3 regions of the Bacillus sp. 7894-2 genome follow, and region 1 is predicted to be linked to each of the others. Evidence: riboswitches for the same ligand, from Rfam matches in the RefSeq annotation. Region 1 holds a riboswitch; each other region holds the start of a gene.
The links. Region 1 has a riboswitch for S-adenosylmethionine ahead of CHI10_RS07610 (homoserine dehydrogenase). Riboswitches for the same ligand answer to the same signal wherever they lie in the genome.
Positions count from the first base shown of each region.

Region 2: another riboswitch for S-adenosylmethionine. It lies ahead of CHI10_RS06340 (methionine ABC transporter ATP-binding protein); the one in region 1 lies ahead of CHI10_RS07610 (homoserine dehydrogenase).
Region 3: another riboswitch for S-adenosylmethionine. It lies ahead of CHI10_RS06880 (O-acetylhomoserine aminocarboxypropyltransferase/cysteine synthase family protein); the one in region 1 lies ahead of CHI10_RS07610 (homoserine dehydrogenase).

Region 1 is NZ_NPDG01000051.1:8,203-12,427, reverse strand. Features, by position in the region: gene CHI10_RS07620 (CBO0543 family protein) at 1-284, shown strand, start outside; gene CHI10_RS07615 (hypothetical protein) at 423-617, shown strand; gene CHI10_RS07610 (homoserine dehydrogenase) at 678-1,889, opposite strand; SAM riboswitch class I at 2,010-2,111, opposite strand; gene CHI10_RS07605 (NUDIX hydrolase) at 2,188-2,826, opposite strand; gene CHI10_RS07600 (general stress protein) at 3,029-3,637, shown strand; gene yhbH (sporulation protein YhbH) at 3,697-4,225, opposite strand, start outside.
Region 2 is NZ_NPDG01000035.1:38,367-42,591, forward strand. Features, by position in the region: gene CHI10_RS06335 (PAS domain-containing sensor histidine kinase) at 1-1,182, opposite strand, end outside; SAM riboswitch class I at 1,364-1,463, shown strand; SAM riboswitch class I at 1,564-1,665, shown strand; gene CHI10_RS06340 (methionine ABC transporter ATP-binding protein) at 1,824-2,855, shown strand; gene CHI10_RS06345 (methionine ABC transporter permease) at 2,845-3,495, shown strand; gene CHI10_RS06350 (MetQ/NlpA family ABC transporter substrate-binding protein) at 3,514-4,225, shown strand, end outside.
Region 3 is NZ_NPDG01000040.1:624-4,848, forward strand. Features, by position in the region: gene CHI10_RS06870 (thioredoxin family protein) at 1-152, shown strand, start outside; gene CHI10_RS06875 (MFS transporter) at 298-1,569, shown strand; SAM riboswitch class I at 1,788-1,889, shown strand; gene CHI10_RS06880 (O-acetylhomoserine aminocarboxypropyltransferase/cysteine synthase family protein) at 1,975-3,291, shown strand; SAM riboswitch class I at 3,432-3,535, shown strand; gene CHI10_RS06885 (methionine ABC transporter ATP-binding protein) at 3,688-4,225, shown strand, end outside.

The sequences.
Region 1 (4,225 bases):
TGATCTATTTATACAGATTCCCTGCAGGCAAGCTTATTAAGAAACTGCTTTATATCTCAGGCTGGGTCCTTCTCTATACGGTTAATGAGATTGTTGACATTAAATTCAACTTGATAAAGTACAATAATGGCTGGAATTTAAAATGGTCGATTCTTTTTAATGCTGTTATGTTTACCATCCTCTGGGTGCACCACAAGCGGCCAGCTGCAGCATGGGGGCTGTCCATTCTTTTCATCCTCTTCCTATGGAAGCAGTTTGATGTGCCATCAACTGTTTTTAGATAAATGTCTAATATCATTACAATTTGTCGATAAAAAAACAAGCTATTTTACTGGACTTTTTTTATTAAAGCGTTTATTTTACTATAAAAAGGCAATATTCTATGTATAAGTTTCAATAAATTGGAATGGGATGGTGTTACGATGGCAAACAAGAAAAATGTTAAATCTCCCGGCAAAGATCTGAATATTGGTGCGAATGTTTCATTAAACGGCCTGGTAACAGCTGTTTTTGATAATATGGTCCATGTCCAGATTGGCGCTAAGATAGTAACAGTTCATGTTAAAGACCTGTATTCCGGATTAAATAATCCTTTATTTAATAAACAGCAGGCTTAGTATCCACCATCTCTAAACATACATCAGGAGGGGCAGCTCAAAGACTGCCCCTTCTGTTTTTCAGACCGGCTGTACCTGTTTATACTTCCCTGCCGTGACTGCATAATCTCCAAGCACTTGATAAGCCTTCTTATCGGCTAATGACACAGCTTCTGCAGCTCCCTTAACGAACACGGCCTGTTCTGACACTTTGCTGACGATTTCAACTCCCTCAGGGAATTCATATCCTTCAGCATTATTACCCAGTATAACCCAGAGCTCCTGTTCAGGGACCTTCTCTTCCACCGCAGCTTCCTCATATGCTGAAGGGAAATCGGATTTGCCCACATGAATTAAATCTTCAATAATCGCACTCGCTGTCGGGAACATGCCTGCTCCAGGCCCCTGCAGACTGATATTCCCGACAATATCGGCATCGATTGAAACGGCATTCTGCACGCCTTCTACTCTGTATAGAGGATGGGATTCTCCTGTCAGGACCGGCTTTACTGTACAGCGGACAAAATCTTTTTCCTTCTGGATTGATGCTATATGTTTGAACTTCAGCCCCAGAGAATCAGCCAACCGGATTTGTTCAATCGTAATATCAGTAATGCCTTCTCTTACAGAGTACTTCTGTTCCGGCGCTTTCCCGAATACAAGCTCGCTTAAAACAACTGCTTTGTAAAACGCGTCATAACCTTCAATATCGTTTTTAGGATCGGCTTCTGCATAGCCTTTTTCCTGAGCGATTTTCAATGCTTCGTCAAATGATAAGTTTTCCTCACGCATACTTGTCAAAATGAAATTGGATGTGCCATTTAAAATTCCTTCAATCCGTTCGATCCTGTTGGCATTCAGCAGCTGTTTGATGGTCTGAATGATGGGGATTCCGCCGCCGACTGTTGCTTCAAATCCCAGTGATACATTCTTTTCTTTTGCCAGCCTCGCAAGCTCACTTCCATGAAATGCAAACATCTCTTTATTCGCTGTAATGACGTGGCATCCTCTCGATATGGCCTGGCGCAGATACGTATAGCCCGGCTCCCTGCCAACAATGGCATCAATGACGACATCAAGCTTTGGAAGCTCAATAATGTCCTGAAAGTCATCCGTTAGCAGCACATCATCATCAGGCAAAGAATGTTTATTCACATTTTTGACCAGGATAGCGGAAACCTTCACTTCTTTCCCGAGTATCGCCTGAAGCCTTCCCTGATGCTTTCTGATTATTTCATATACTCCTTTTCCAACAGTTCCATACCCCAATAGCCCGATGGTTATCGCTGACATTATTTATTCCCCCTTACGAAAATAGCCAAATTTAAAGCGTGGATTCCAATCAAAACAAAAAACCCCTTCCGTCCATTACAGACAAGAAGGGGTTTGAATTAATATTCCGTTCATTCCGCCTTCTTATCTTCGGAAATTGTATTCCTCTGAATTTGGCACCGTGCATAAATGCTGGTTGCCGAGGCTTCATAGGGTCAGTCCCTCCGCCTCTCTTGATAAGAAGTTTCTAAGTATTCAATTTATATGAATCATAAACATTTATCAGGATTGCGTCAACCTTTTTTGAAAAATATTTTCTTCAGACGTTTTCACTTTCATTGAAATCTTCTGTTATGATCTCAAGAAAATGCTTAAGAATTCTGGCAGTCAGCCCCCAGATGACCTTGTCCTGGAAATAGTAAAATACCTCTTCCGCTCTCCTTGTCTGCCAATTGTAATTTTCACCTCCGGCGATTAAGTCAAAAGGAAAATTTTCTTCAGGCTCAACTTTAAAATTTACGTGAAATGTTTCAGGTTGTACTTTTTTCAGAAATGAAAGGGGGACGGTAAAAACCTCTTCTACTTCATCAGGGTTCGGCACAATCTTGTCCGGGTTTTGGATGATGCCTGCATAAGGGTAAATAATTTGACCGAAGGAGATCATGTAATCCAGCGGGGAAACATTTGTGATGCTGTCTTCGCCCACACCGAGTTCCTCAGAGGTTTCACGGATGGCTGTATGTTCTTCATCCCTATCTTCCGGATCTATCCTTCCTCCGGGGAAACATACCTCCCCAGGCTGCCTTCTCATTCTTAGTGAACGCACTTCAAATAGGACATGTACCTCATTATTGATTTCAACCAGCGGAAGCAAAATAGCGAACTTCGAAAATCGCTCACTCCCCAAAATGATGGGGGTTCTGTTCCATAACCTTTTAGCCAGTTTCTCAATCTCCATATCTGCCCACCTCCAGCAGCAATTCAGTTATTATATCTTTATCATACTGTATTCTATGCGTTTTATTAATTTATACGGCTTGTGCCATATAATGATTCAGGACTATAGGCTATTGCATCCAGCCCTTCAAAAGTAAAAGAACGTTTCTCCGCCAGTAATTCAGGGAAATAAAAATATATCATACTACACTGGGAGTGAAAATATGAAGAAGAATATATTAATAGGCGGATACGATACTCAGCAAGAGCTTAAAGAAGCCATTGAAGGTGCAGGGTCAAATGGATATCAGAAGGAAAATCTTGTGATCGTCTCAAAGGATGGCGCAAATCTTGAAAGCTTTGCAGACAATTACGGAGTGAACTTGCGAATAGTCGGTTCCCAGGAGCTGGGCAATCAGCGTTTTCTTGATTCTGTTAAAGCTCTTTTCATGGGGGAAGATCCGGCCACAAGTTCAGGGATTGATCCCGATAAAAAAGATGGTACACGATTTGATGAACATGACCTGGATCGATACGCAAGCATGGTTTTTGATGGAAAATATGTCTTAATCGCTGACTATTATGGGAAATATCCAAACTCCACGCAGGACAATCAGAGAATCACTGCCGAAAACTCTGAAGGATATATGGAGAGTGCTTCAGCCCGGGAGGTTGTCCATGAATCGGATATCAAAACACTGGCAGATAAATCCGCTGATACATGCTGTGCCAGCGAGAATCCCAGTCGTGTTCAGCATTCACATACTTCAGCAGAGATGAAAACCAGTGAAGTAAATCGGGAAGAAGTGCATACAAAAGACAGGCTTAAATAGCATCAGCCCCCTGAAAATGGGGGCTTTTTGCTGAAACGAAAAAGAGAGGTTTCCCTCTCTTATGCATATTTCTTCTTATCCTCTTCCTGTTTGAAAAAGCTTTTCATCGCATGGAATACATCTGCTTTTTGCTTAAGAATATAATATCGGAAATCATCATTTTTGATATTTTTATAGGCGGACATCAGAGTCGAGTGGCGGTTGTACTGGTTGACCTCACCGTATCCAAACATATTGGACACTTTCATCAGGTCTTCTACCAGCTTCACACAGCGGGCATTATCAGAGGTCAGGTTATCACCGTCTGAGAAATGGAAAGGATAAATATTAAATTTGCGCGGATCGTACTTGGCATCTATCAACTCAAGCGCTTTTCGGTAGGCAGATGAACAAATCGTTCCACCGCTTTCTCCTTTTGAGAAAAAGTCCTCTTCTGAAACCACTTTTGCTTCTGTATGGTGGGCAATAAATTCAATTTCCACTGTTTCATATTTGGTTCTCAGGAACCGCGTCATCCAGAAGAAAAAGCTTCTGGCCATATACTTTTCCCAGATCCCCATTGATCCGCTCGTATCCATCATCGCAAGC
Region 2 (4,225 bases), on a different contig from region 1:
GACGTTTATTTTGCCGCCCATTGGCATGGCTTCCATTGAGTTCTTAATGATGTTTATCAGCACCTGTTTAATTTTATCTTTTTCACATTTTACAAAGAATTCTCCGGGCGACTGAGTTAATTCGATCAGAATATTTTCCATGACTGCCTGGCTGTTCAATAGAGTAATCACACTTTTTACTACGTTTGTCAGGCATGTTTCTTCTATTTCGGTTATTTGAGGTTTAGCAAGAACGAGCAGGTCATTGACGATGCCTTCAATACGTTCCAGCTCATTTAGAATGACTTCTGCGAAATTGTCTTTATGTTCTTCGTATAATAACTGTGTAAAGCCTTTTATGGCTGTGAGCGGGTTGCGGATTTCATGGGCAATGCCTGCTGCAAGCTGACCTACCACGGAAAGCTTTTCAGCATTCTGCAGCTTTTCTTCTGTCTTCTTTTGTCCGGTTACATCTTTGATAATGATCTGGTAGACCTTTCTGTTCTTGAAAGTGGTTGGAATCAGCTGGACTTCGGCTTTTCTTATTTGTCCGTCAGTCCGGATCAGATTAAGCTCAAAATTCACGCTCAGCTTTGTTTGCAGAAATTCATCGAGGGTGGAATGTTCTGAAGGAGGAATGTAGTCGTGGAGGGAGGTGCCGATCATCTCTTTGATGCTCGTGTACCCGAAGAGCTTCTTCCCTTCATTATTGATATAGGTCCAAATCCCCTTTTGAGTCACCATTCCGATCGTATCCTTGGAGTACTCCACCAGAAAACGGTACTTCTCCTGTGTTTCAAGAATTTCCTCTTCCATGATAATTCTCTGAGTCATATCCCGAATGATGCACATCATTTCTTTATCGTCATTAATGACTGAAAAATTGGCTTCCAGCCACAAATAATGTCCTTCCTTATGCCTGAAACGGAAAGTCACCCGATTATGCGGAAGCTGGTCGAGCTCGGCCAGTGCATCTCTTAGAAGATCCCGGTCATTTGGATGGCAGTATGTGTAAAGGCTGCTCCGGTGAAAATCCTGCGGTGAATACCCCAGTGTCGGCAGGCAGGAAGGGGAGACATATAAAGCAATGCCTTCTTTTGTCACTCTTGCAATCACGTCACTGGAATGCTGAATGGCCAGCTGCAGATTCCTCGCTTCGACTTTGTCCGCGCATAAATCTGCCGGATTCTCGGTCATAATCATTTTGTCCCTCCTTTTTATGAAAAATGACACTTTTCCATTATTATACATGAGTCAGGGTATTAGACACATAGGATTTAACTATCATTTTTTAACCAAATGAAAATATTTAAAAAATTATATTGACTTCCTTTTCTTTAAGATGGTAAAGTAATAAACATATTAAAACCGCATATGAAAAATCTTCTTATCAAGAGAGGTTGAGGGACTGGCCCTATGACACCTCGGCAGCGGACAAAAGTGTACCGTGCCAAATCCAGCAAGCATTGCTTGAAAGATAAGAAGAGGACCATTGATAAATGCTGCCCTCTTCTTTCTTTAGAAGAGGGTTTTTGTTTTATGCGGAAAAATACATCAAGATTCTATTCATAAACATATGAATAATTCTTATCAAGAGAAGCAGAGGGACCTGGCCCAATGAAGCTTCGGCAGCAGGCAGACCGCACTGTGCCAAATCCAGCAGGCAAAAAGCCTGAAAGATAAGGAGGGGACTTTTAAAAAACCTCTTCTGATGGAAGGGGTAAATTTCAGGGCATAATTCTTAGTTTTCATATAGGAATAGTTGTTTAAAAAGCGGTGACAGGTACCTATACCAGTTTATCAAATTGGTATAGGTACCTGTCACACCAGAGGAGAGATGCAACATGATAGAGTTTCAAAATTTAAAGAAGGTCTATGAAAGCGGAGGTCAGCAGGTAGCTGCTCTGGATGGAATAGATTTAAGGATTAACAAGGGTGAGATTTTCGGAGTGATTGGCTTCAGTGGTGCGGGAAAGAGCTCTTTGATCCGCTGTGTCAATTGGCTGGAGAAGCCGACTTCAGGGAAGGTCATTGTCAACGGGCATGATTTGACGGCTTTATCTGTAAAAGAAATTCGTGAAGTGAAAAGAAACATCGGGATGGTCTTTCAGCACTTTAACCTTCTAAACTCGAAAACCGTGTTTGCTAATGTGGCGATGCCGCTTACACTGGCTAAGATCCCTAAGGATGAAATAAAAAAGCGTGTCCATGAACTATTAGAATTCGTGGGGCTTGCCGACAAGGCGAACAGTTATCCGGATCAGCTGTCAGGCGGGCAAAAGCAGCGGATCGGAATTGCCAGGGCGCTGGCAACCCAGCCTTCCATTCTATTATGTGATGAAGCAACTTCAGCTCTGGATCCGCAGACCACCAGCTCGATCCTGCAGCTGCTGAAAAAAATAAATAAAGAATACAACATTACCATTCTGATCATTACCCATGAAATGTCTGTTATCAGGGAGATCTGTGATCGTGTCGCTGTCATTGAGGCAGGAAAAATTATTGAAGAAGGAACCGTCTTCAATGTCTTTTCCTCACCAAAAACTCCAACAGCGAAAAACTTTGTCAGCACGGTTATGAATGATCAAATACCTGACTCCATTAAGCAAGTAATTGAAAAACAGCAGGGGCTTCAAAAGGTATTCAGAATCAACTTTGTCGGAAACTCTGCCGGGCAGCCGCTGCTTTCGCAAGTTGCCAAAAAGTTTAGTATCGATTTCAACGTCCTGTTTGGAAATATTACTGAACTACAGGGAACACCATTTGGCAACCTAATTGTCGAGTTTCAGGGTCCGGACAGTGAAATCAGGCGTGCTATTCAGTACATCAGCCAGGAAAAAGTTTCAATAAAGGAAGTGACATCACGTGCTAGTTAATCAGGAAAAAATCATCGAAGCCTTAATTGAAACAATCCAAATGGTGGCATTCTCATTACTGTTTTCAGCTCTTATCGGACTGCCGCTTGGCATATTGCTTGTCGTGACAAGGAAAGGGCATCTGCTGGAAAACACCGTTGTTTTTAACATCATAAACAGCATTATTAATATTTTTAGATCAGTCCCATTCATCATTTTAATGGTAGCCATCATCCCTATCACCCGGATGATTGTCGGAACATCGATTGGAACTGCTGCAGCCGTAGTGCCGCTCGTCTTTTATGCAGGACCCTACATAGCGAGATTAATAGAGAATTCATTGCTTGAGGTTGATCCGGGAGTCATTGAAGCGGCAGAAGCAATGGGAGCGACGCCGGGACAGATTATCCTTAAATTCCTGATTCCGGAAGCACTCAGTTCGCTGGTATTAGGTTTCACCATTGCCACAATCGGTCTGGTCGGAGCATCAGCCATGGCCGGGGCAGTCGGAGGCGGAGGCCTAGGTGACCTTGCCATTACATATGGCTATCAGCGATTTGATACAACCGTCATGCTGATTACCGTTGCAATCTTAGTGGTCATGGTTCAAGGCCTGCAGTCATTCGGAAATATCTTATCCAAAAAAATCAGAAGAAGATAACTTAGGAGGAAACACATCATGAAAAAACTGTTTTTATCATTCATTATTTTAGCATTGGCTGTGTTCATTGCGGCATGCTCAAGCACAACTGGCGGGGAAGAAACTAAGAAGGTTAAATTGGGTGTCAGCGGATCAGATACACGCATCTGGGACTTTATTGCAGAAAAAGCTGAAAAGGAAGGCATTGAAATTGAGGTTGTGACATTCTCAGATTATGTACAGCCAAATGTCGCCCTCGCAGAAGATGATCTTGACGTGAATGCATTCCAGACAGTCGCTTATTTCGACACTTTTATTAAAGAGCATAATATGGATCTTACACCGATTGCGACAACTGTTTTAGCACCAATGGGTCTTTATTCTGAGAAAGTAAAATCTGTAGAAGACATTCCGGAAGGCGGCAAGATCGCCATTCCAAATGATGCTTCAAATGGCGGTAGAGCCCTTCTTTTACTGGAGGAATCTGGCCTGATCAAATTATCCGAGGACTATGACGGAAATCTGGACTTGAATAAAATCGTTGAAAACAAGAAGAACCTTGAATTTGTAGAAATGGTATCAGCGCAGACGCCGCGTGCCCTTCCGGATGTCTCGGCTTCAGTCATCAATAACGGAATTGCCGTAGACGCCGGCTTTAAGCCAACTAAGGATTCAGTGTTTATTGAAAGCGAAACCGCTACACCTTATGTAAATATCATTGCTGTCAGAACAGAAGACAAGGATAACAAAA
Region 3 (4,225 bases), on a different contig from region 1:
CGGACTTAAATTATATGCCGCAATTGGCTGAAAAATGGGGAGTGGAAAGCGTACCCTGTCTCCTCATCTTCAGAAAAAGAATTTTACATGAAAAATTATATGCTTTCCGATCCGTACCCTATTTATTGGATAAAATCAGAAGCATCGATTAGCAGAAACCAGGAGCAAAGCAGCCTGGTTTTTTGCATGTTTGAAAACGCCTTTTCACTATTCGAAATATATTTACAAATCCATTCCGAAAGAGTATGATACTTAGGGAATCGAAATAAAAATCATACAGTGCAGGAAGGGATCCGCATGGCATATTACAGGGAGTGGGCTGGTCAGTTTAAAGGCTATAACCGCAACATAAAATTGGCTTTTATGGCGAATATTCTTACACAAATTGGTTTTGGGATATTCATGGTCATCTATAATTTCTACATAAGAGAGCTCGGCTACTCAGAAAGTGTTAATGGACAAATCATATCCATGACTGCTCTCGCGACAGCACTGATTCTTGTGCCGGCAGGGATCGCCAGCGACCGAATTGGCAGAAAAAAAGCGATGATGTTTGGTGCAGTTGCAACAGGTGCAGTTATGCTTTTCAGAAGTTTAGTTGACATGCAGGAACTCCTGATTATTTTTGCATTTTTGACCGGGCTGACAACAGCCTTTCTTCAGGTATCCGGCATACCATGGCTGGCTGAAAATTCAAAGGCCGACCAAAGGGTTCATTTATTCAGTATTCATTTTGCTATAATGACGGGCGCAAATGTGATCGGGAACTTAAGCGGTGGCATCTTAACGGATGTATTTTCTTTGTTTACGGATCAGCTCACCAGCATTCGCATTACCCTTCTGATTGGAAGTGTGTTTTTCATAGCCGGCTTATTTCCAATTTTGCGTTTCGCAGAGGTTTCGAAAGATCAACACGATGCAAAGAGCATAAAAGGCTGGTCATTCAAGAATCTCTCAGCTAAAAATGATGGTGTGAAAATTATCGCGATGTTTGCTTTTGCTCAGCTTCTGATTGGAATTGGCGCAGGACTTGTTATTCCGTATCTGAATCTGTACTTCGCTGACCGCTTTGAAGCCTCCAATTCAGCTATTGGCATGATTATTTCATTAGGGCAGGCTGCCACGGCCTTTGCCATGATTATCGGACCGGTTGTGGTAAGAAAAGTGGGAGAGGTTAAAGCCGTTGTGATCCTGCAGCTCATGTCACTTCCTTTCCTGCTTTTAACCGCTTATACTGAAAACCTTTGGCTGGCTGCCATCGGCTTTTTGTTCCGGCAGGCGTTGATGAATGCGGGAAATCCTATACAAATGTCATTGATGATGTCAAAGGTAAATGATTCGATGAAAGGACTGGCAAACTCAGTCAATCAGATGGTGTTCAATCTGGGCTGGGCTGTAATGGGCCCGGTTTCAACAGGAATCGTCATGAGATATGGAGATTATTGGGGATATGCACTCGTATTCACCATTACAGCTTCTTTATACTTGATTGGCTCTCTCTACTTTTTCTTTGTATTCAGAGGCTATAAAAAGACAAAAACTGCAGCCGCCTCTGTGAAAATAGTATGATCTGACATATTTCTCGGGAAATGAAAAGGCAATGCCAATTAAACAGGCATTGCCTTTCGGATTTTGTCGAATGAAAAAATGAAATTTTGACGGAAACTACTTACAGAAAAAAGTTGCTGCTCGAGTCTTTTTTCTGTTTAGGGAAAATTTCATTGCACAATACTTGACCGCTTTTTTAATAGTATGATAATATCATTTTAATATTAATTAACTGAATATTCTTATCAAGAGAGGCGGAGGGACTGGCCCAGCGAAGCCCGGCAACCGGTAAAGTACACGGTGCTAAATCCAGCAGAGCAGAATGCTCTGGAAGATAAGAAGAGTCGATACAGCCCTCTTCTTATGAAGAGGGTTTTTCAGCTTTTCGAAATGAAATACAATCTTTTTTATAGAGGAGAGATAGCGATGACGGACAAACAGAAAAATTACCGTTTTGAAACAATTGGAGTACATGGGGGGCTGAAGCCTGACCCTGTAACTGGCGCGAGAGCGGTTCCGATTTATCAGAATAATGCTTATCAGTTCAAGAATACAGATCACGCTGCAAATCTCTTTGCCCTGAAAGAGCCGGGATATATCTATAGCAGGATACATAATCCCACTGTCAGTGTATTTGAGGAAAGAGTGGCCCTGCTTGAAGGAGGAGTGGGTGCGCTGGCTCTTGCCAGCGGCCAGTCTGCTATTACACTTGCCATTTTAAATATCGCCGAAGCTGGTGATGAAATTGTTGCCGCATCCAATTTATATGGGGGTACTTATAATTTATTTGCAGTTACACTTCCCAAGTATGGAATAAAGGTGAAACTGGTCGATCCAAAGGATCCGGAAAACTTCCGGAGTGCCATTACAGATAAAACAAAGGCTGTCTTCGCCGAAACGATTGGAAACCCGAGCCTGAAAATCCTGGATATTGAAAAGGTTGCCGCAATTGCACACGAAAACGGTGTGCCGCTGATTGTGGATAACACTTTTGCTACACCGTATCTTTGCAGGCCTATAGAACACGGAGCTGACATTGTCATACACTCTGCGACAAAATGGCTGCTTGGTAATGGAACCACAATGGGGGGAGTTATAGTAGACGGCGGAAAATTCGACTGGAATTCTCCTAAGTTTCCAGGCTTTACAGAGCCTGATCCGAGCTACCATGATATTGTCTATAGCGAAGCAATTGGCGAAGCTGCTTATATTATCAAAGCACGGGTACAGCTGTTAAGAGACTTAGGGCCTGCAATGAGTGCGCAAAGTGCATTCCAGTTCACACTGGGTCTTGAAACTCTGCATGTGAGAATGAAGGAGCACGTTGCCAATACCAAAAAGGTAGTGGAATATCTGGATGCCCATCCGGCTGTTAATTGGGTGCTCTATCCAGGTCATGAAGGCCATCCGGACAAAGAATTGGCAGATAAATATTTGCCAAAAGGAGCCGGGGCAGTGGCTGTATTTGGAATTGCTGGCGGAAGAGAGGCTGGAGCCAAGCTGATCAATAGCCTGCAGCTATGGGCACATGTGGCAAATGTCGGGGACGCAAAGAGCCTGATTATTCACCCTGCAAGCACGACTCATCAGCAGCTGGATGAGGAAGGTTTAAAGGCTGCGGGAGTATCGGAGGATCTAATTCGGATTTCGACCGGCATCGAAAATGCAGAAGATTTAATTGAAGACCTGGAACAGGCGATAGAAGCAGCTGCAGGTCTCACATCACTTGCTGCAAAAGTGTGAAGGAAAATTTACCATTCGCTTTTTTCCGAAAGTTTGAAATTTCATCGTTGACACCTTTTTAATGGCTATGATACGATAGCAAACGTAATTATAAAACTGCTTAATTCATTTAAAGTATTAATTGAATATAGAATGTAACGCTCTTATCAAGAGAGGTGGAGGGAAGTGCCCTATGAAGCCCGGCAACCGTCAATTAGTTGAAATGGTGCCAATTCACTCAAAGCATAGCTTTGATAGATGAGAGAAAGGACTAAATCTCTTTATGCCTTTCTGCTCATTTGCAGAAAGGCATTTTTGCTTTTGCGCATGAAAGCCTATGAGGAGTAAAAGATAAGGGAATAAAAGCAGTCTATTAATTATTATCTGTATCTTTCGATAAAAGAGGTGACTATCACGTTGATTACTATAAAAGATGTACAGAAGATATTTTCTTCAAAAAAAGGGCAGGTAAAAGCAGTTGATGATGTAAACCTGGAGGTAAAAGAAGGAGAAATATTCGGTGTTATCGGATATAGCGGTGCAGGTAAAAGTACCTTAATCCGCATGCTGAATGGGCTGGAGCTTCCTACCCATGGCAGTGTTACTGTGGCAGGCAATGAGGTTTCAAAGATAAAGGGAAGCAAGCTGAGAAAAGCTCGTCAGGAAATAAGCATGATTTTCCAGCATTTCAACCTGTTATGGTCAAGAACAGTTAGAGAAAATATAGCATTTCCGCTTGAAATCGCAGGTGTTTCCCGGCAGGAAAGGCTCAAAAGAGTTGACGAGCTCATTAAACTCGTCGGTCTGGAAGGAAGGGAAGATGCCTACCCTTCTCAGCTGAGCGGCGGTCAAAAGCAAAGGGTCGGAATTGCCAGAGCCCTTGCCAACAATCCAAAAGTGCTCCTTTGTGATGAAGCGACATCTGCCCTTGATCCGCAGACAACAGATTCCATTT